DNA from 4 places in the Streptomyces sp. NBC_00322 genome. Region 2 is predicted to be linked to each of the others. Evidence: riboswitches for the same ligand, from Rfam matches in the RefSeq annotation. Region 2 holds a riboswitch; each other region holds the start of a gene.
The links. Region 2 has a riboswitch for cobalamin ahead of metE (5-methyltetrahydropteroyltriglutamate--homocysteine S-methyltransferase). Riboswitches for the same ligand answer to the same signal wherever they lie in the genome.
Positions count from the first base shown of each region.

Region 1: it holds a riboswitch for cobalamin, as region 2 does, so the genes downstream of both, OG905_RS31385 (cobalamin biosynthesis protein) here and metE (5-methyltetrahydropteroyltriglutamate--homocysteine S-methyltransferase) in region 2, are expected to answer to the same signal.
Region 3: it holds a riboswitch for cobalamin, as region 2 does, so the genes downstream of both, OG905_RS14390 (ribonucleoside-diphosphate reductase subunit alpha) here and metE (5-methyltetrahydropteroyltriglutamate--homocysteine S-methyltransferase) in region 2, are expected to answer to the same signal.
Region 4: it holds a riboswitch for cobalamin, as region 2 does, so the genes downstream of both, cobN (cobaltochelatase subunit CobN) here and metE (5-methyltetrahydropteroyltriglutamate--homocysteine S-methyltransferase) in region 2, are expected to answer to the same signal.

Region 1 is NZ_CP108019.1:6,882,501-6,886,708, reverse strand. Features, by position in the region: gene OG905_RS31400 (class II aldolase/adducin family protein) at 1-426, opposite strand, end outside; gene OG905_RS31395 (inorganic phosphate transporter) at 652-1,896, shown strand; gene OG905_RS31390 (hypothetical protein) at 1,909-2,130, shown strand; cobalamin riboswitch at 2,240-2,379, shown strand; gene OG905_RS31385 (cobalamin biosynthesis protein) at 2,487-3,452, shown strand; gene OG905_RS31380 (cobyric acid synthase) at 3,449-4,208, shown strand, end outside.
Region 2 is NZ_CP108019.1:7,837,349-7,841,556, forward strand. Features, by position in the region: gene OG905_RS35780 (LmeA family phospholipid-binding protein) at 1-547, shown strand, start outside; gene OG905_RS35785 (ArsR/SmtB family transcription factor) at 621-1,373, opposite strand; cobalamin riboswitch at 1,419-1,651, shown strand; gene metE (5-methyltetrahydropteroyltriglutamate--homocysteine S-methyltransferase) at 1,776-4,097, shown strand.
Region 3 is NZ_CP108019.1:3,228,441-3,232,648, forward strand. Features, by position in the region: gene OG905_RS14380 (DUF3311 domain-containing protein) at 121-375, shown strand; gene mctP (monocarboxylate uptake permease MctP) at 372-1,997, shown strand; cobalamin riboswitch at 2,270-2,395, shown strand; gene OG905_RS14390 (ribonucleoside-diphosphate reductase subunit alpha) at 2,522-4,208, shown strand, end outside.
Region 4 is NZ_CP108019.1:3,107,241-3,111,448, forward strand. Features, by position in the region: gene cobN (cobaltochelatase subunit CobN) at 1-2,467, opposite strand, end outside; cobalamin riboswitch at 2,499-2,640, opposite strand; gene cobG (precorrin-3B synthase) at 2,745-4,037, shown strand; gene OG905_RS13855 (precorrin-8X methylmutase) at 4,057-4,208, shown strand, end outside.

The DNA.
Region 1 (4,208 bases), 950 kb from region 2:
CAGTTCCTCGGTTCCGTACAGGGCGTACGCCGCGACCCTGACGGGCCCTCCCATGGCCCCGGACATGTAGTGGATGGGCGGGAGTTCGGGGACGAGGGTGGAGACGGCGGTGGCGTGCACGGCATGCGTGTGGACCACGGCGCCGGCGGAGGTGTTGCGGTAGAGCTCCAGGTGAAGGGGCAGCTCGCTGGTGGGGGCGAGGTCACCGCGGACCTGGTTGCCGTCGAGGTCGACGGCAACGGCGTCCTCCGGGGTGAGCCGGTCGTACGGGACTCCACTCGGGGTGACCAGGACGAGAGGGCCGACCCGTACCGAGACATTGCCCGACGTGCCCACCACCAGGCCTTCCGTCGCCGTCCTGCGGGCCGTGGCCACGAGGTCCCGCCACGCCCGCTCGATCGCGTCCTGCCGCTCCTGATCGGTCATGCGGCGATCCTGTCAGGCGTGGGCCGGTGCCACGGGACGGGCGGGTGACAGAGATCACGCGAATCCCCACGAAAGCCGTATGTCAGCGGTACTGCCGCCACCCCCGACAAGCGGAGCGCCAAATCCCCACTTCAGAACACCTTGAAGCCCACCCCAGTTCACCTTACGTTCATCCAGGTTAACTACGTTCACCGCGCCACTGACGTCAAGAGATTGCCTGGGTAAATGGAACACATCACGCTGCTGCTAGCGATCGTGATCGTGACAGCTCTCGTGTTCGATTTCACAAACGGTTTCCACGACACCGCCAACGCGATGGCGACGACCATCTCGACCGGCGCCCTGAAGCCCAAGACGGCGGTGGCCATGTCCGCCGCGCTCAATCTCGTCGGCGCGTTCCTGTCCGTCGAGGTCGCCAAAACGATATCCAGCGGCATCGTCACCGAGTCCGGCATCACTCCGGAAGTCATCTTCGCGGCGCTCGTCGGCGCCATCCTCTGGAACCTGATGACCTGGCTGATCGGTCTGCCGTCCAGCTCCTCGCACGCCCTGATGGGCGGACTGATCGGCGCCACCGTCGCCTCGGTCGGCATCGGCGGCGTCAACGGCGGCACCGTCGTCACCAAGGTCCTGATCCCCGCGATCGCCGCCCCCCTGGTGGCCGGCATCGCCGCGTTCCTGGCCTCCCGCCTGACGTTCAAGATCGGCAAGAACGCCGACGAGAAGGCCACGGCGAAGGGCTACCGCGCCGGCCAGATCACCTCGGCGGGCCTCGTCTCACTGGCCCACGGCACCAACGACGCGCAGAAGACGATGGGCATCATCACGCTGGCGCTCATCGCCGGCGGCGTGCTCTCGCCCGGTTCCAACCCCCCGATGTGGGTCATCCTCTCCGCCGGTCTCGCGATCGCGATGGGCACCTACCTCGGCGGCTGGCGCATCATCCGCACCATGGGCAAGGGCCTGACGGACCTTCGGCCGCAGCAGGGCTTCGCCGCCCAGACCAGTGCGGCCAGCGTCATCCTCGCCTCCTCCAACCTCGGCTTCTCGCTGTCGACGACGCACTCCTGCTCCGGCGCCGTGATGGGCGCGGGCCTGGGCCGCAAGGGGGGCGTGGTCCGCTGGTCCACCGCCACCCGGATGTTCGTCGCCTGGGGCCTGACGCTGCCCGCCGCCGCTCTGGTCGCCGCGGGCTCGGAGTTCGTGACCAAGCAGGGCGACTGGGGTGTCGCGGTCGTCGCGGCCTTCCTGATCGGCGCCTGCGCCGCGATCTGGTTCGTCTCCCGCCGCCAGGTGGTCGACCACACCAACGTCAATGACACGGACGCCGAGCCCGCGGGCGTCGTGACCGCCGCCATCGCGGCCGTCACGCCGCCGCCGGTTGGCACGCCCGCGCAGGACTTCAAGACGACCATCCCGGCTCCGGCCCCCGCCTCCGGCTCCGAGCCGACGCGTTCGGCCACGGTGTAAGGACAGATCAGCATGAAAATCGACTGGGCAGCACTCGGCTCCGTCTTCGGCGTGAGCCTCGTCGCCACCGTCGCCCTGGTGGGTCTGTTCACCCTGGGCGTGGTGGGCCTGACCAAGCAGGAGTCCGCGGCCACGAGCGGCGGCTCCGCGGTTCTGGCGCGCACCGGGGCGTACGCGTGCTTCGCGCTCTGCGCGGCGGCTGTGGCGTACGGGATCTATCTGATCGTCACCTGACAGCCGTTTCCGATACATCGGGTCCGGGCCGGGTCACCCCATCGGGTGACCCGGCTCGCGTGTGTGCCCCAACACACTCTTCCCATGCAGGTCAAAGGCCAGTTGACGCCCGTTCTCGCAGCGTGGTGGACTGCCGGAGCCATCTACGGCGGCAGAAGAGGAAGCCGGTGCGAATCCGGCGCGGTCCCGCCACTGTCACGGGGGAGCACTCCTCCGGAAGCCAGGAACTCTCACCGCCGGTCACGTCGAACCAGGGCGCGGACACCCTGAGTGAGGACATATCGCCATGCGCGGCTGCGGTTCGGTTCCTGCTGTGAGTACGAGGTTCCAACGAGGCGGAACGACGGCCTGAACCCATGCGTGCCGACCGCCGATTCGTGTACGGCGCCACCGCCGGCCTGGCCGGTGACCTGCTTCTGGGCGATCCCCGCCGAGGGCATCCGGTCGCCGCGTTCGGGCGGGCCGCGGGTGGTGTCGAGCGTGTGCTGTGGCGTGACCACCGGGGGTGGGGCGCGCTGCACACCGTGGTGTGCGCCGGAGGCGCCGCTGCTGCCGCCGCACTGCTGAGCCGTGGAGTACGGGGCCGCTCGGCCACCTCCGTCGCACTGACCGCCGCCGTCACCTGGGCCGTCGTCGGCGGCACGTCGCTGGGCCGGGAGGCACGCGCCATCGGTGGCGCGCTGGCCGCCGGGGACGTGGAGGTGGCCAGGGAACGGCTGCCGCATCTGTGCGGGCGCGATCCGCAGGCCCTGGACGAGCAGCAGATCGCGCGAGCGGTCGTCGAATCCGTCGCGGAGAACACCTCCGACGCCGTGGTGGGCGCGCTGGTCTGGGGGGCGCTCGCGGGCGTGCCGGGGCTGGTCGGCTTCCGGGCGGTCAACACCCTGGACGCGATGGTCGGCCACAAGTCGCTCCGCTACCGGCGGTTCGGCTGGGCCTCGGCCCGGCTCGACGACGTCGTGGGCTGGCCGGGCGCCCGGCTCACCGCGGCGCTGGCGGTGCTCGCGGGCGGGGACGCGCACGGAGCCGCCCGGGCCTGGCGAGACGACGCGAAGAAGCATCCGAGCCCCAACGCGGGCCCGGTCGAGGCGGCTTTCGCCGGTGCACTCGGTGTACGGCTCGGCGGAACGCTCTCCTACGCCGGACGCGTCGAGCACCGTCCCGTACTCAACGGTGATGGCCGCGCTGTCCAGTTCGGCGACATCGAACGTGCCGTGCGGCTCTCGCGCCGCGTCGGCTGGCTGACACTCGCGACCTGCGCGGCGGGGCGCCTCGCGGGGCATGCGCTGCGTGCGCGGCGCGCGGGAAAGGGGCGGGGATGAGCGGGCACAGGGGCGGCGGACTGATGGTCGCGGGGACCACGTCCGACGCGGGCAAGAGCGTCGTGACGGCAGGGATCTGCCGCTGGCTGGTGCGGCAGGGGGTGAAGGTCGCGCCCTTCAAGGGGCAGAACATGTCGCTCAACTCGTTCGTGACGCGCGAGGGCGCGGAGATCGGACGGGCGCAGGCCATGCAGGCGCAGGCGGCCCGCGTGGAGCCGAGCGCGCTGATGAACCCGGTGCTGCTCAAGCCCGGCAGCGACCGCTCCAGTCAGGTCGTGCTGATGGGCAGGCCGGTGGGTGAACTCAGCGCCCGCGGCTACCACGGCGGGCGGCAGGAGTCCCTGTTCGGGACCGTCGTGGAGTGCCTGGAGGAGCTGCGGGGCACGTATGAAGCCGTGATCTGCGAGGGGGCGGGCAGTCCGGCCGAGATCAATCTGCGGCGTACGGACATCGTGAACATGGGCATCGCACGGGCCGCGCGCCTGCCGGTGCTCGTGGTCGGAGACATCGACCGCGGCGGCGTCTTCGCCTCCTTCTTCGGTACGACCGCACTGCTCGCCCCCGAGGACCAGTCGCTGATCGCGGGCTATCTCGTCAATAAGTTCCGGGGCGATGTGACGCTCCTCGAACCCGGCCTGGAGATGCTGCACGGGCTGACCGGGCGGCACACCTATGGCGTGCTGCCCTTCGCGCACGGCCTCGGCATCGACGAGGAGGACGGTCTGCGGGTCTCGCTGCGCGGCGCGGTACGGGAGT
Region 2 (4,208 bases):
GCACATTCAGCGCGACAACGAACGCTCCCTCACCACCACCCTGGACGGCATGCAGCTCGACATTCCCCGGGTGGCCACCTACCGGCCCGGCACGGACCCGAAACACTCCGGCCTGCGACTGCACCGCGAGGCCGCCGAGCGGATCAGCAGCGAAGGCGCCCGGCTGAAGGCGCTGCTTGCGGTGCCCGCGATCGTGGACCGGCTCGGAGTGCCCAGGGAGTATGTGCGCCGGGCGCTGCGGAGCGAGGAGGAGCTCCACCGGCTCACCAGCGCACCGAAGTTCATCGAGCGGCTGATGAAGGTCAATCTCGTCGATGTCGTACTGGAGCATCCGCAACTGCTGCGGAAGGTGGGCATCGATCCCGGTGTGGTCGAGGCGCTGCTCGCCCTCAAGCCCCCGGAGCTGTCCGAGCGGCTGTCGCTCTCCTTCGAACTTCCCCGCTCGCTGAAGGAGTTGCGGCTCCAGCACATCACCGTGGAGCGCGACGGCATCAAGGCGCGCGTGGTGGGAGCCGGCCTGCGTATCGGGCAGTCCGGCGGCTCCTGAGGTGACCCGACGCTTTTCCGGTACGGGTCCCACCTCGCACAGCCGTACCGGAAAAGCGGGTCGCCGGGCCTGATCAGGTGTACATCAGTGAGCCCGGCGTGGTCAGCAGCTCGCCCGTTTCCAGCCAGGTCTTGAGGCCGGAGAGGATCATCGGCCAACCGCCGTACAGCTGCTCGTTCGCGCCCTCGCGCAGCTGGTCGTGCGTGACGGTGAGCCGGCAGGAGTCGCCGACGGGCTCGATGTCCCAGGTGACCCTCGACGTGCCTTCGGCTTTCACCTCGTCGCTCCAGAGCGCGACCATGCTCTGGACGAGCTTGCGCGGTGGATCGATTTCGAGGATCTCGCCCTCGCCGAGCAGGCCGTCGGCCTTGGGGGAGCCCATCTCGAAGCGCCCGCCGGGCTTCCAGTCCGAGGTGACCCGCATGCCGAAGTTGTACTTGCTCCGGATCTCGGGGTCGGTGATCGCCTCCCAGAGGCGCTCAGGGGTGGTGCGGATGTAAATCTCGAAGACCTTTTCCACGGGGCTCTCCAGTCGGCTCTTGAGGCCGCTGAGTGCGGCCGCCCAGGGTTCCGCGTACTTGCTCACCCACCGGTCGTGGACGAGCCGGATAGGGACGGGGTTCAGGAAGTGGAGCTTTTCCCGGCCGCGGCGTCTGGTCACGATCAGGCCGGCTTCCTCGAGCTGCTTGAGGTGCTTCATCACGCCGAAGCGGCTGATGCCGAAGCGTGCCTCGAGCGCGCTGAGCGTCTGCCCGTCCTGACGGAAGAGCTCGTCGAGGAGGCTGCGCCGCGTCGGGTCGGCCAGTGCCTTGAACACTTCGTCCATGCCATCCAAAATAGGTGACCGTTTGGTCACATGTCAATGGCGCGCCTAGGGTGATCGTGCAGCTGGTTCGCCCTGCCCTCCAGGCAGACGCGTCGCAAGAGGGAATCCGGTGGGAATCCGGAACTGCCCCGCAGCGGTGAGTGGGAACGACCGCCGTCATACGCACTGGATCCGGCAGCGGATCCGGGAAGCGACGGCCAGTAGGTGCCTGCGTACGCGAACCCGTACGCGAGGGCGTGCCCATGAGTCCGAAGACCTGCCACTGCCCGTGCGCGAACGCGCGCGGAGATCTCGGTGACCTCGTGGGCGGGTCGGCGGCATGGGCAGACGGCTGTTTCTGCCCTCCTTCGCGTCCCACGAGCTGTCCGAGGTCATGGACGAGTACTCGCGAAGGAGAGTTCCGTGACCAGCACATCCACGGCCGCAGGATCCAGGGCCACCGTCCACGGCTACCCCCGCCAGGGCCCGAACCGGGAACTGAAGAAGGCCGTCGAGGGCTACTGGAAAGGCCGCGTCGACGCCGGCGCCCTGAAGGAGACGGCCGCCCGGCTGCGCCGGGCCACCTGGCAGCAGCTCGCAGGCGCCGGTATCCACGAAGTCCCCACCGGAGACTTCTCGTACTACGACCATGTCCTGGACACCAGCGTCATGGTCGGCGCCATTCCCCCGCGTCACCGGGCGGCCGTCGACGCCGACGCGCTCGACGGCTACTTCGCCATGGCGCGCGGAACCCAGGACGTCGCGCCCCTGGAAATGACCAAGTGGTTCGACACCAACTACCACTACCTTGTCCCCGAACTCGGCCCCCAGACCTCCTTCGCAGCCAACTGTGCCAAGCAGGTCGCCGAGCTGAAGGAAGCGCTCGCGCTCGGTCTCACCGCCCGCCCGGTGCTCGTCGGGCCGATCACCTATCTGCTGCTCGCCAAGCCCGCGCCCGGAGTTGCTTCCGATTTCCAGCCGCTCACCCTGCTGGACCGGCTCCTGCCGGTGTACGCCGAGGTGCTCCGCGAGCTGCGGGCCGCGGGCGCCCAGTGGGTCCAGCTCGACGAACCGGCCCTGGTCCAGGACCAGCCGCCCGCCGTGCTCGGCGCCGCGGGCCGTGCCTACCGCGAGCTCGGAGGGCTCAGTGACCGGCCGAAGCTGCTGATCGCCTCCTACTTCGACCGGCTCGGCGACGCACTTCCCGTCCTGGCCAAGGCACCCGTCGACGGACTGGCCCTCGACTTCACCGGCGCGGCCCACGCCAACCTCCGCGACCTCGCGGCCGTCGGCGGACTGCCCGGCAAGCGGCTCGTCGCCGGTGTCGTCGACGGTCGCAACGTATGGATCAACGACCTCGGGAAGTCGGCCGCCACCCTCGCCACCCTGCTCGGGCTGGCCGGCCGAGTGGATGTCGCGCCGTCCTGCTCCCTGTTGCATGTGCCGCTCGACGCCGCCGCGGAACGCGATGTCGACACACAGGTCGCCCGCTGGCTGGCCTTCGCCCGCCAGAAAACGGCCGAGGTCGTCACGCTGGCCCGCGGGCTGACAGAGGGCACCGACGCCATCGCCGCCAGGCTCGCCGCCAACCGGGCCGACCTGCTCTCCCGCGCCACGTCCGCGCTCACCCGCGACCCCGCCGTTCGCGCCCGCAGCGCGGCCGTCACCGCGGCGGACACCCGGCGCAGCCTCCCGTACGCGCAGCGCGCGGCAGCCCAGCGCGTACGTCTGCGCCTTCCCCTGCTGCCCACGACCACTATCGGCTCGTTCCCGCAGACCGTCGAACTGCGCACCGCACGGGCCGACCTGCGGGCCGGGCGCATCGACACCCAGGGGTACGAGGAGCGCATCGAGGCCGAGATCCGCGAGGTCGTCTCCTTCCAGGAGAAGACCGGCATCGACGTACTCGTACACGGCGAGCCCGAACGCAACGACATGGTCCAGTACTTCGCCGAACAGCTCAGCGGCTATCTCGCGACGCAGCGCGGCTGGGTCCAGTCGTACGGCACCCGCTATGTCCGGCCGCCGATCCTGGCAGGCGACGTCTCCCGCCCCGATGCGATGACGGTCCGCTGGACCCGCTACGCCCAGTCGCTCACCGACCGTCCCGTCAAGGGCATGCTCACCGGACCTGTCACCATGCTCGCCTGGTCCTTCGTACGAGACGACCAGCCGCTCGCCCAGACCGCGCGTCAGGTCGCCCTCGCCCTGCGTGACGAGGTGAACGACCTTGAGGCGGCGGGCAGTTCGGTGATCCAGGTGGACGAGCCCGCGCTGCGCGAGACGCTGCCGCTGCGCGGCGACGGCCACGAGGCCTATCTGGCCTGGGCGACGGAGGCCTTCCGGCTGACCACCGGCGGCGTACGTCCGGACACCCAGATCCATACGCACATGTGCTACGCCGAGTTCGGCGACATCCTCCGGGCGATTGACGATCTCGACGCCGATGTCATCAGCCTGGAGGCCGCCCGCTCCCACATGCAGGTGGCCGGCGAACTCGCCACGGCAGGCTATCCGCGCGAGGTGGGACCGGGTGTCTACGACATCCACTCACCACGGGTGCCGAGTGCTGAGGAGGCAACCGCGCTGCTGCGGAAGGGACTTGAGGCGATTCCTGCCGAGCGGCTGTGGGTCAACCCCGACTGCGGTCTGAAGACGCGCGGCTGGCCCGAGGTGCGTACCTCACTGGAGCACCTGGTCGCCGCGGCCCGCGAGGTCCGCGCCGGGCTCACGATGTCGTCCTGAGCCGTTCGGTTCCGGGGCGGAGCCGCATCGAGCCCCGCCCTGGAACCGCTAGGCCGTGTCTGACAAATAGCGCCGTCCGCCCGCAGGGCGGGTGCGCGGCGTCCGGTGCGT
Region 3 (4,208 bases), 4.6 Mb from region 2:
AGACGTTGGCGCCGAGTCGTTGCCGTACCGATATGCGGACGGGGGTGACGCTGGTCAGAACCCTCCCCTAGATTTCCTGCGCATTACAACTGGTGATACGTGAGGGGACGGAGCCGCCGTATGTCAGATGTGACGGACGAGAAACAACCAGTGATCACGCCGGTGCGCGCGATCGTCGCCCTCTGCCTCTTCGCGCCGTTCGTCGCGATGCTCTGGGTCGGCTCGTACGCGAAGACCGAGCCGACGTTCATCGGCATCCCGTTCTTCTACTGGTACCAGATGCTCTGGGTGCTCATCTCCACCGCGCTCACCGTGGTCGCCTACAAGCTGTGGCAGCGCGACCAGCGCGCCCGCAAGGGGGGTGCGTCGAAGTGAACGACGGCGTGAACGGCGTCGCACTCGGCGTCTTCATCTTCTTCTTCCTGGCCGTCACGGTCATGGGCTTCCTGGCCGCGCGCTGGCGCAAGGCCGAGAGCGACAGCCTCGACGAATGGGGCCTGGGCGGCCGGTCGTTCGGCACCTGGGTGACCTGGTTCCTGCTCGGCGGCGACCTCTACACGGCGTACACCTTCGTCGCCGTCCCCGCGGCGATCTACGCGGCGGGCGCGGCGGGCTTCTTCGCCGTCCCGTACACGATCCTCGTCTACCCGCTGATCTTCACCTTCCTGCCGCGGCTGTGGTCGGTCTCGCACAAGCACGGATACGTCACCACATCGGACTTCGTCCGCGGACGCTGGGGCTCGAAGGGCCTGTCGCTCGCGGTCGCCGTCACCGGCATCCTGGCGACGATGCCGTACATCGCACTCCAACTGGTCGGCATCCAGGCCGTACTCGACGTGATGGGTGTCGGCGGCGGCGAGACGACGAACTGGTTCGTCAAGGACCTGCCGCTGCTGATCGCCTTCGGTGTGCTCGCGGCGTACACGTACTCCTCCGGGCTGCGGGCCCCCGCGCTGATCGCCTTCGTCAAGGACACGCTGATCTACATCGTCATCGCGGTGGCGATCATCTACATCCCGATCAAGCTCGGCGGCTTCGACGACATCTTCGCCAAGGCGGGCGACGCGTTGGCGCAGATCAACCCGGCGACCGACAAGCCACGGGGCGCGCTGGCACCGGCGGAGGCGGGCCAGTGGGGATACGCCACGCTGGCACTCGGATCCGCCCTGGCGCTGTTCATGTATCCGCACTCGATCACGGCGACGCTCTCCTCGCGCAGCCGTGACGTGATCCGGCGCAACACCACGATTCTGCCGCTGTATTCACTGATGCTGGGCCTGCTGGCGCTGCTCGGCTTCATGGCGATCGCGGCGGGCGTGAAGGTGAAGAACGGTCAGCTGGCCATCCCGCAGCTGTTCGAGAACATGTTCCCCGACTGGTTCGCCGGTGTCGCCTTCGCGGCGATCGGCATCGGGGCGCTGGTGCCGGCGGCGATCATGTCGATCGCCGCGGCGAATCTGTTCACGCGGAACATCTACAAGGACTTCATCAAGCCGGACGCGACGCCCGCGCAGGAAACCAAGGTCTCCAAGCTGGTGTCCCTCCTGGTGAAGGTCGGCGCGCTGGTCTTCGTCCTGACGATGGACAAGACGGTGGCCATCAACTTCCAGCTTCTGGGCGGCATCTGGATCCTCCAGACCTTCCCCTCGCTGGTGGGCGGCCTGTTCACCCGCTGGTTCCACCGCTGGGCGCTGCTGGCGGGCTGGGCGGTGGGCATGATCTACGGCACGGCGGCGGCGTACGGAGTGGCCAGCCCGACGCAGAAGCACTTCGGCGGCTCGTCCGCGGAGATTCCCGGCTTCGGCGAGATCGGGTACATCGGTCTGACGGCGTTCGTGCTGAACGTGGTGGTGACGGTGGTGCTGACGTTCGCACTGCGGGCGGTGAAGGCGCCGGAGGGCGTCGACGAGACGTCGCCGTCGGACTACACGGCGGACGCGGGAGATCCGGGCGTGAAGGCGGAACTGCCGTCGGCGACGGCGGACGCGGGTCACTGACGGTCGGACTTGGCGCGAGGGCCGCCGCGTCCCCTGGCGGGGGGCATGGCGGCCCTTTGGCTTGTTCGGGGCTTGTTCCCCCACCCCGCGCTGAAGTTCAGCCCGACCGGCGTTTGAGGACATGCGGCCGAAGGTCGTATGCGGGGTTCGGGGCGGAGCCCCGATTCGGGAAGGGACGGGACGGGGGCAGAGCCCGCCGCAGGCGCACCCGCACCCCGTAGCCGCCCCGACACAACATGTGGTGGGTGCGGCAACTCCCCGCCCCCACATGTATGCTCATGCTCGCTGTCGCCGCAGGGGAATCCGGTGCGAATCCGGAACTGTCCCGCAACGGTGTGATGCGGTGCGCTTTGTCGCACCCCACTAGTCCGAAGACCTGCCGACGGCGCATCCGGCTCGACCGAACCGGGTGCCGACACGTCCGGGCCTCGCGGTTGGGCCGGTGGACGCGGTGAGCCGTCCCCGTGACGCGCGCCCGTGACGCCTCCCCCGCCGGCCCAGAGCCGAGCGAGGGAGAGCACCACGTGACCATCGCGCCAGCCGATCCGGCTTCAGGCATCTCCGAGCAGGTGGCCGACGGCCCCGGGACCGCGCTTCTGCGGACCCTGACCGGTCTCACCGCCGATCTGCCCGACACCGACCCCGGCCGTGTCGCCGCCGCCGCGCTGCGCGGCCGGCACGCCGGTTCGGACGCGGCCGAGCTCCGGGGCCTGGCCACCGACGCGGCCGCGGGGCTGATCTCCGAGGACCCTGCCTACTCCCGGCTCGCTGCCCGCCTGCTGACCCGTCATATCGCCGACGAGGCAGCCGGACAGGGCGCGGTCTCCTTCTCCGCCTCGGTCGCGGTCGGCCACCGAGAGGGCCTGATCGCCGACCGCACTGCCGAGTTCGTGGCGCTGCACGCCGCCCGGCTGGACGCGCTGATCGACCGGGACGCGGACGACCGCTTCGGCTACTTCGGTCTGCGCACCCTCTACAGCCGCTATCTGCTGCGGCATCCGATCACCCGTCAGGTGATCGAGACCCCGCAGTACTTCATGCTGCGCGTCGCCTCGGGCCTCGCGGAGGACAACAGCACCCGCGCCCTGGACGAGGTCGCCGCGCTCTACCGGCTGATGAGCAGGCTCGACTACCTCCCCTCCTCGCCCACGCTCTTCAACTCCGGGACCCGCCACCCGCAGATGTCGTCCTGCTATCTGCTGGACTCCCCGCTGGACGAGCTGGACTCGATCTACGACCGCTACCACCAGGTCGCTCGCCTGTCCAAGCACGCGGGCGGCATCGGTCTCTCGTACTCCCGTATCCGCGCCCGCGGTTCGCTGATCCGTGGCACCAACGGGCACTCCAACGGCATCGTGCCGTTCCTGAAGACCCTCGACGCCTCGGTCGCCGCCGTGAACCAGGGCGGCCGGCGCAAGGGCGCGGCCGCGATCTATCTGGAGACCTGGCACGCGGACATCGAAGAGTTCCTGGAGCTGCGCGACAACACCGGTGAGGACGCTCGGCGTACGCACAACCTCAACCTCGCGCACTGGATCCCTGACGAGTTCATGCGCCGCGTCGAGGCCGACGCCGACTGGTCGCTGTTCTCGCCCGCCGATGTGCCCGAGCTGGTCGACCTGTGGGGCGAGGAGTTCGACGCCGCGTACCGCGAGGCGGAGGCCGAGGGCCTGGCCCGCAAGGCCATCCCGGCTCGCGAGCTGTACGGCCGGATGATGCGTACGCTCGCCCAGACCGGCAACGGCTGGATGACCTTCAAGGACGCCTCCAACCGCACCGCCAACCAGACCGCCGAGCCCGGCCGGGTCGTGCACAGCTCCAACCTGTGCACCGAGATCCTCGAAGTCACGGACGACGGCGAGACGGCCGTCTGCAACCTCGGCTCGGTCAACCTGGGTTCGTTCGTCGCGGGCGACGGCATCGACTGGGAGCGCCTGGACGAGACCGTCCGTACCGCCGTGACCTTCCTCGACCGGGTCGTCGACATCAACTTCTACCCGACCGAGCAGGCGGGCCGTTCCAACGCCAGGTGGCGTCCGGTCGGCCTGGGCGCGATGGGCCTCCAGGACGTCTTCTTCAAGCTGCGCCTGCCCTTCGACTCCCCCGAGGCGAAGGCGCTCTCCACGAAGATCGCCGAGCGGATCATGCTCGCCGCGTACGAGGCGTCCTGCTCGCTCGCCGAGCGCAACGGCCCGCTGCCCGCCTGGTCCG
Region 4 (4,208 bases), 4.7 Mb from region 2:
GGCCGGTCTCCCACGCGAGGCGGGAGGGTACCGCCTTCGGGTCCACCGAGTAGAAGTTGCGTCCGGTCGGCAGGACGTTGACCAGGCCTCGCAGCGGGGAGCCGGAGGGGCCCGCCGGGACGAAGCCGCCGTTCAGCGCGTGGACGGCATGGTCGAGTTCGGCGGTCGTGGCGGCGAGGCGGGGGACGACCTCGCGGGAGGCGAAGTCCAGGATGGCCGCGACCTCGGGGCCGTGCCCGGCGGGGACCGCATCGGGGTTCCACCCGGCGTCCTCCATCGCCTGCACCAGCTCGCGCGCCTTCTCCTCGGCCGCGTCCGCGGTCGTTCGGGTGGCCGCCGACTCGTCCAGGCCCAGCGCCTCCCGCAGGCCCGGCAGCGACGACGTCCCGCCCCAGATCTGGCGCGCCCGGAGGATCGCGAGAACCAGGTTGACGCGGTCGGCGCCTGCGGGCGGGGAGCCGAGGACATGGAGGCCGTCGCGGATCTGGGCGTCCTTGACCTCGCACAGCCAGCCGTCGACATGGAGCAGGAAGTCGTCGAAGCCGTCGTCGTCCGGGCGGTCTTCGAGGCCCAGGTCGTGGTCGAGCCTGGCCGCCTGGATGAGGGTCCAGATCTGCGCGCGGATCGCGGGGAGTTTGGCCGGGTCCATGGAGGAGATCGCGGCGTATTCGTCGAGGAGCTGTTCCAGGCGCGCGATGTCGCCGTAGGAGTCGGCGCGTGCCATCGGCGGGACCAGGTGGTCGACGAGCGTGGCGTGGACGCGGCGCTTGGCCTGCGTGCCCTCGCCCGGGTCGTTGACCAGGAAGGGGTAGATCAGCGGGAGGTCGCCGAGCGCGGCGTCGGGGCCGCAGGCCGCGGACAGACCGGCGTTCTTGCCGGGCAGCCACTCCAGGTTGCCGTGCTTGCCGAGGTGGATCATCGCGTCGGCGCCGAAGCCACCGTCGTCCGCGGACGCGGCGATCCAGCGGTACGCGGCCAGGTAGTGGTGCGAGGGCGGCAGATCGGGGTCGTGGTAGATCGCGATCGGGTTCTCGCCGAAGCCCCGCGGCGGCTGGATGAGGATGAGGAGGTTCTCGTGGCGCAGGGCCGCGAGGACTATGTCGCCCTGCGGATTGCGGCTGCGGTCGAGGAACATCTCGCCGGGCGGCGGGCCCCAGTGCTCCTCGACGGCCGAGCGCAGTTGCTGCGGCAGCGTCGCGTACCAGCGCTTGTAGTCCGCCGCCGGGATACGGACCGGATTGCGCGCCAACTGCTCCTCGGTCAGCCAGTCCTGGTCGTGGCCGCCCGCCTCGATCAGGGCGTAGATCAACTCGTCGCCGTCGCCGGAGGCGAGGCCGGGTACGGGCTCCGTACCGAAGTCGTAGCCCTCCGCCCGCAGTCGGCGCAGGAGGGCCACCGCGGACGCGGGGGTGTCCAGGCCCACCGCGTTGCCGATCCGCGAGTGCTTCGTCGGGTACGCGGAGAGCACGAGCGCGAGGCGCTTGTCGGCGGCGGGGATGTGCCTCAGGCGCGCATGGCGTACGGCGATTCCCGCGACCCGTGCCGCCCGCTCGGGGTCCGCCTCGTACGCCGGAAGGCCGTCCGCGTCGATCTCCTTGAAGGAGAACGGCACGGTGATCAGGCGGCCGTCGAACTCCGGGACCGCGATCTGGCTGGCCGCGTCCAGCGGCGAGACGCCCTCGTCGCTCTCCTCCCACGTGCTGCGCGAACCGGTCAGGCACAGCGCCTGGAGGATCGGCACGTCCAGGCCGCTCAGGGCGCCCGCGTCCCACGACTCGTCGTCGCCGCCCGCCGATGCCTCGGCGGGCCGGGTGCCGCCCGCCGCGAGAACGGTGGTGACGATGGCGTCGGCGGCGCCGAGCGCGTCGATCAGTTCGGGTTCCGGGGCGCGCAGGGAGGCGACGTACAGCGGGAGGGGACGGCCGCCCGCGTCCTCGATCGCCGTGCACAGGGCGTCGACGAAGGCGGTGTTGCCGCTCATGTGGTGGGCGCGGTAGTAGAGCACGGCCACGGTCGGGCCGTCGGTCTCCCGCACGGTGCGCTCCAGCGGGCCCCATGTCGGTGCGGGGGCCGGTGATTCGAAGCCGTGGCCGGTGAGGAGCACCGTGTCGGAGAGGAAGCGGGCCAGCTGCTCCAGGTTGGCGGGGCCGCCGTGGGCCAGGTAGGCGTGGGCCTCGGCCGCGATGCCGACGGGGACCGTGGACGCCTCCATCAGCTGGGCGTCGGGGGCCTGTTCACCGGTGAGGACGACGACCGGAAGCCCGGCCTCGTGCAGCAGGTCGAGCCCGTCCTGCCATGCGCGTACGCCGCCGAGGAGCCGTACGACGACCAGGTCCACGCCGTCCAGCAGGGCGGGCAGCTCGCTGAGGTCGAGCCGCGCGGGGTTGGCGAACCGGTACGCGACCGGGCCTCCGGCCGCGCGGGCACTGAGCAGGTCGGTGTCGGAGGTCGACAGCAGCAGAAGCATGCGAGCGCAGGCCTTCCTCGGGGTGTCCGCGCCCCGGGCGGTGTGGACGGCAGGAGTTCCTGGCTCACCCGGTGTGGACCGGGCTCACAGTGGCGGGACCGCGCCGGATTCGCACCGGGCTTCCTCCATGTCGCCGTCGCAGGCGATGACGGGCCGGCCGGCCCGTCGCCTGAGCATAGTAGGGCTCGGGAGGCGGCAGACGGGCGTGCGGCGGGTGTGATGATCGGCGCAGGTGGGCGGGAGTGAGGTGGAAGGGGCGGTGGGTATGCTCGCCGCCATGCCGACCGCCCCAGGCCCCCGCGACGCCGGGGCGATACCCCCGAGCCGTGACCGTGGCGACGCCTGCCCCGGCACGCTGCGCCTCCACGCGGCGGACGACGGCGCGCTGGCCCGGGTACGGATTCCGGCGGGCGCACTGACCACCGGCCAGGCGCTGGCGCTGTGGGATGCGGCACAGCGGCTCGGCGACGGTTCGCTGCACCTCACCTCGCGCGGCAATGTGCAGCTGCGCGGCCTCGCCGAAGACTGCGGTGGGGAGCTGGCCGATGTGCTCGGCTCGGCGGGTCTGCTGCCCTCGCCCCGGCACGAGCGGGTGCGCAATGTCGTCGCGTCCCCGCTCTCCGGGCTCGACGGGCGAGGCGAAGCCGATGTGCAGCCCTGGGTAAGGGAGTTGGACCGGCTCCTGTGCGCGAGCGAGGCGGCGACCGGGCTGTCGGGGCGTTTTCTGTTCGCGCTCGACGACGGCCGCGGGGATGTGGCGGCGCTGGGTGCGGACGTGACCGTGCAGGCGGCGGCAGGCGGAACGGATGCGGTGCTCCGGCTGGGTTCGGACGACGCGGGTGTGTCGGTACGCGGTGAAGACGCGCCGCGTGCCGCCCTGCTGGCCGCCGAAGCTTTCCTGGATGCCGCGCGCGGCAGCGCCACCCGCTGCTGGCGGGTGAGTGAACTGCCCGGCGATGCCGCCGAGTTGATGACCGAGGTGGCCTCGCGTCTGGCGGCGGACGGGATCAACGGCACGCTCGTGACGGTGCCTCCCACGACGGTCGGCGACCCGCCCCGGCCGGGCGCCGTCGCGGGTCCCGACGGGCGCACCACCGCACTGTCCGTCGTCGCGCCGCTCGGCGTGCTCACCGCTGCCCAGTGGCACGAACTGGCCGCCGTGGCCGAGCACGACGGCAACGGCGAACTACGGCTCACCCCTTGGCGCGGTGTGATTCTCGCCGGGGTCAAGGACGCCGCCGCCCTCGAAACGGCCGGGCTCATCACCTCCCCCGCCTCCCCATGGCTCGGCGTCGGCGCATGCGTCGGCCGGCCCGGCTGCGCCAAGTCCCTGGCCGACGTGCGGACGGACGCGGCGAAGGCGCTCGGCCCGGGGCCTTCGAGCCTGCCCGTGTACTGGTCCGGCTGCGAACGCCGTTGCGGCCATCCGCACGGCGACTGGGTGGACGTCGTCGCGACCGCCGACGGCTACGACGTCCGCGTACACGGGGACAAGCCGTGCACCGGCATGCCCCCTTCCGAACTCGCCGCCATCGTGGCGGCTGCGCGCACGAGCGCCGTGACGCGTTGACGAAATGAGCGAGAGCACAGTGTTCGACTACGAGAAGGACGGCGCGGCGATCTACCGCCAGTCCTTTGCCACCATCCGCGCGGAAGCGGATCTCGCGGGGCTGCCCGCCGATGTCAGCCAGGTCGCGGTCCGGATGATCCACGCCTGCGGCATGGTCGACCTGGTACGCGA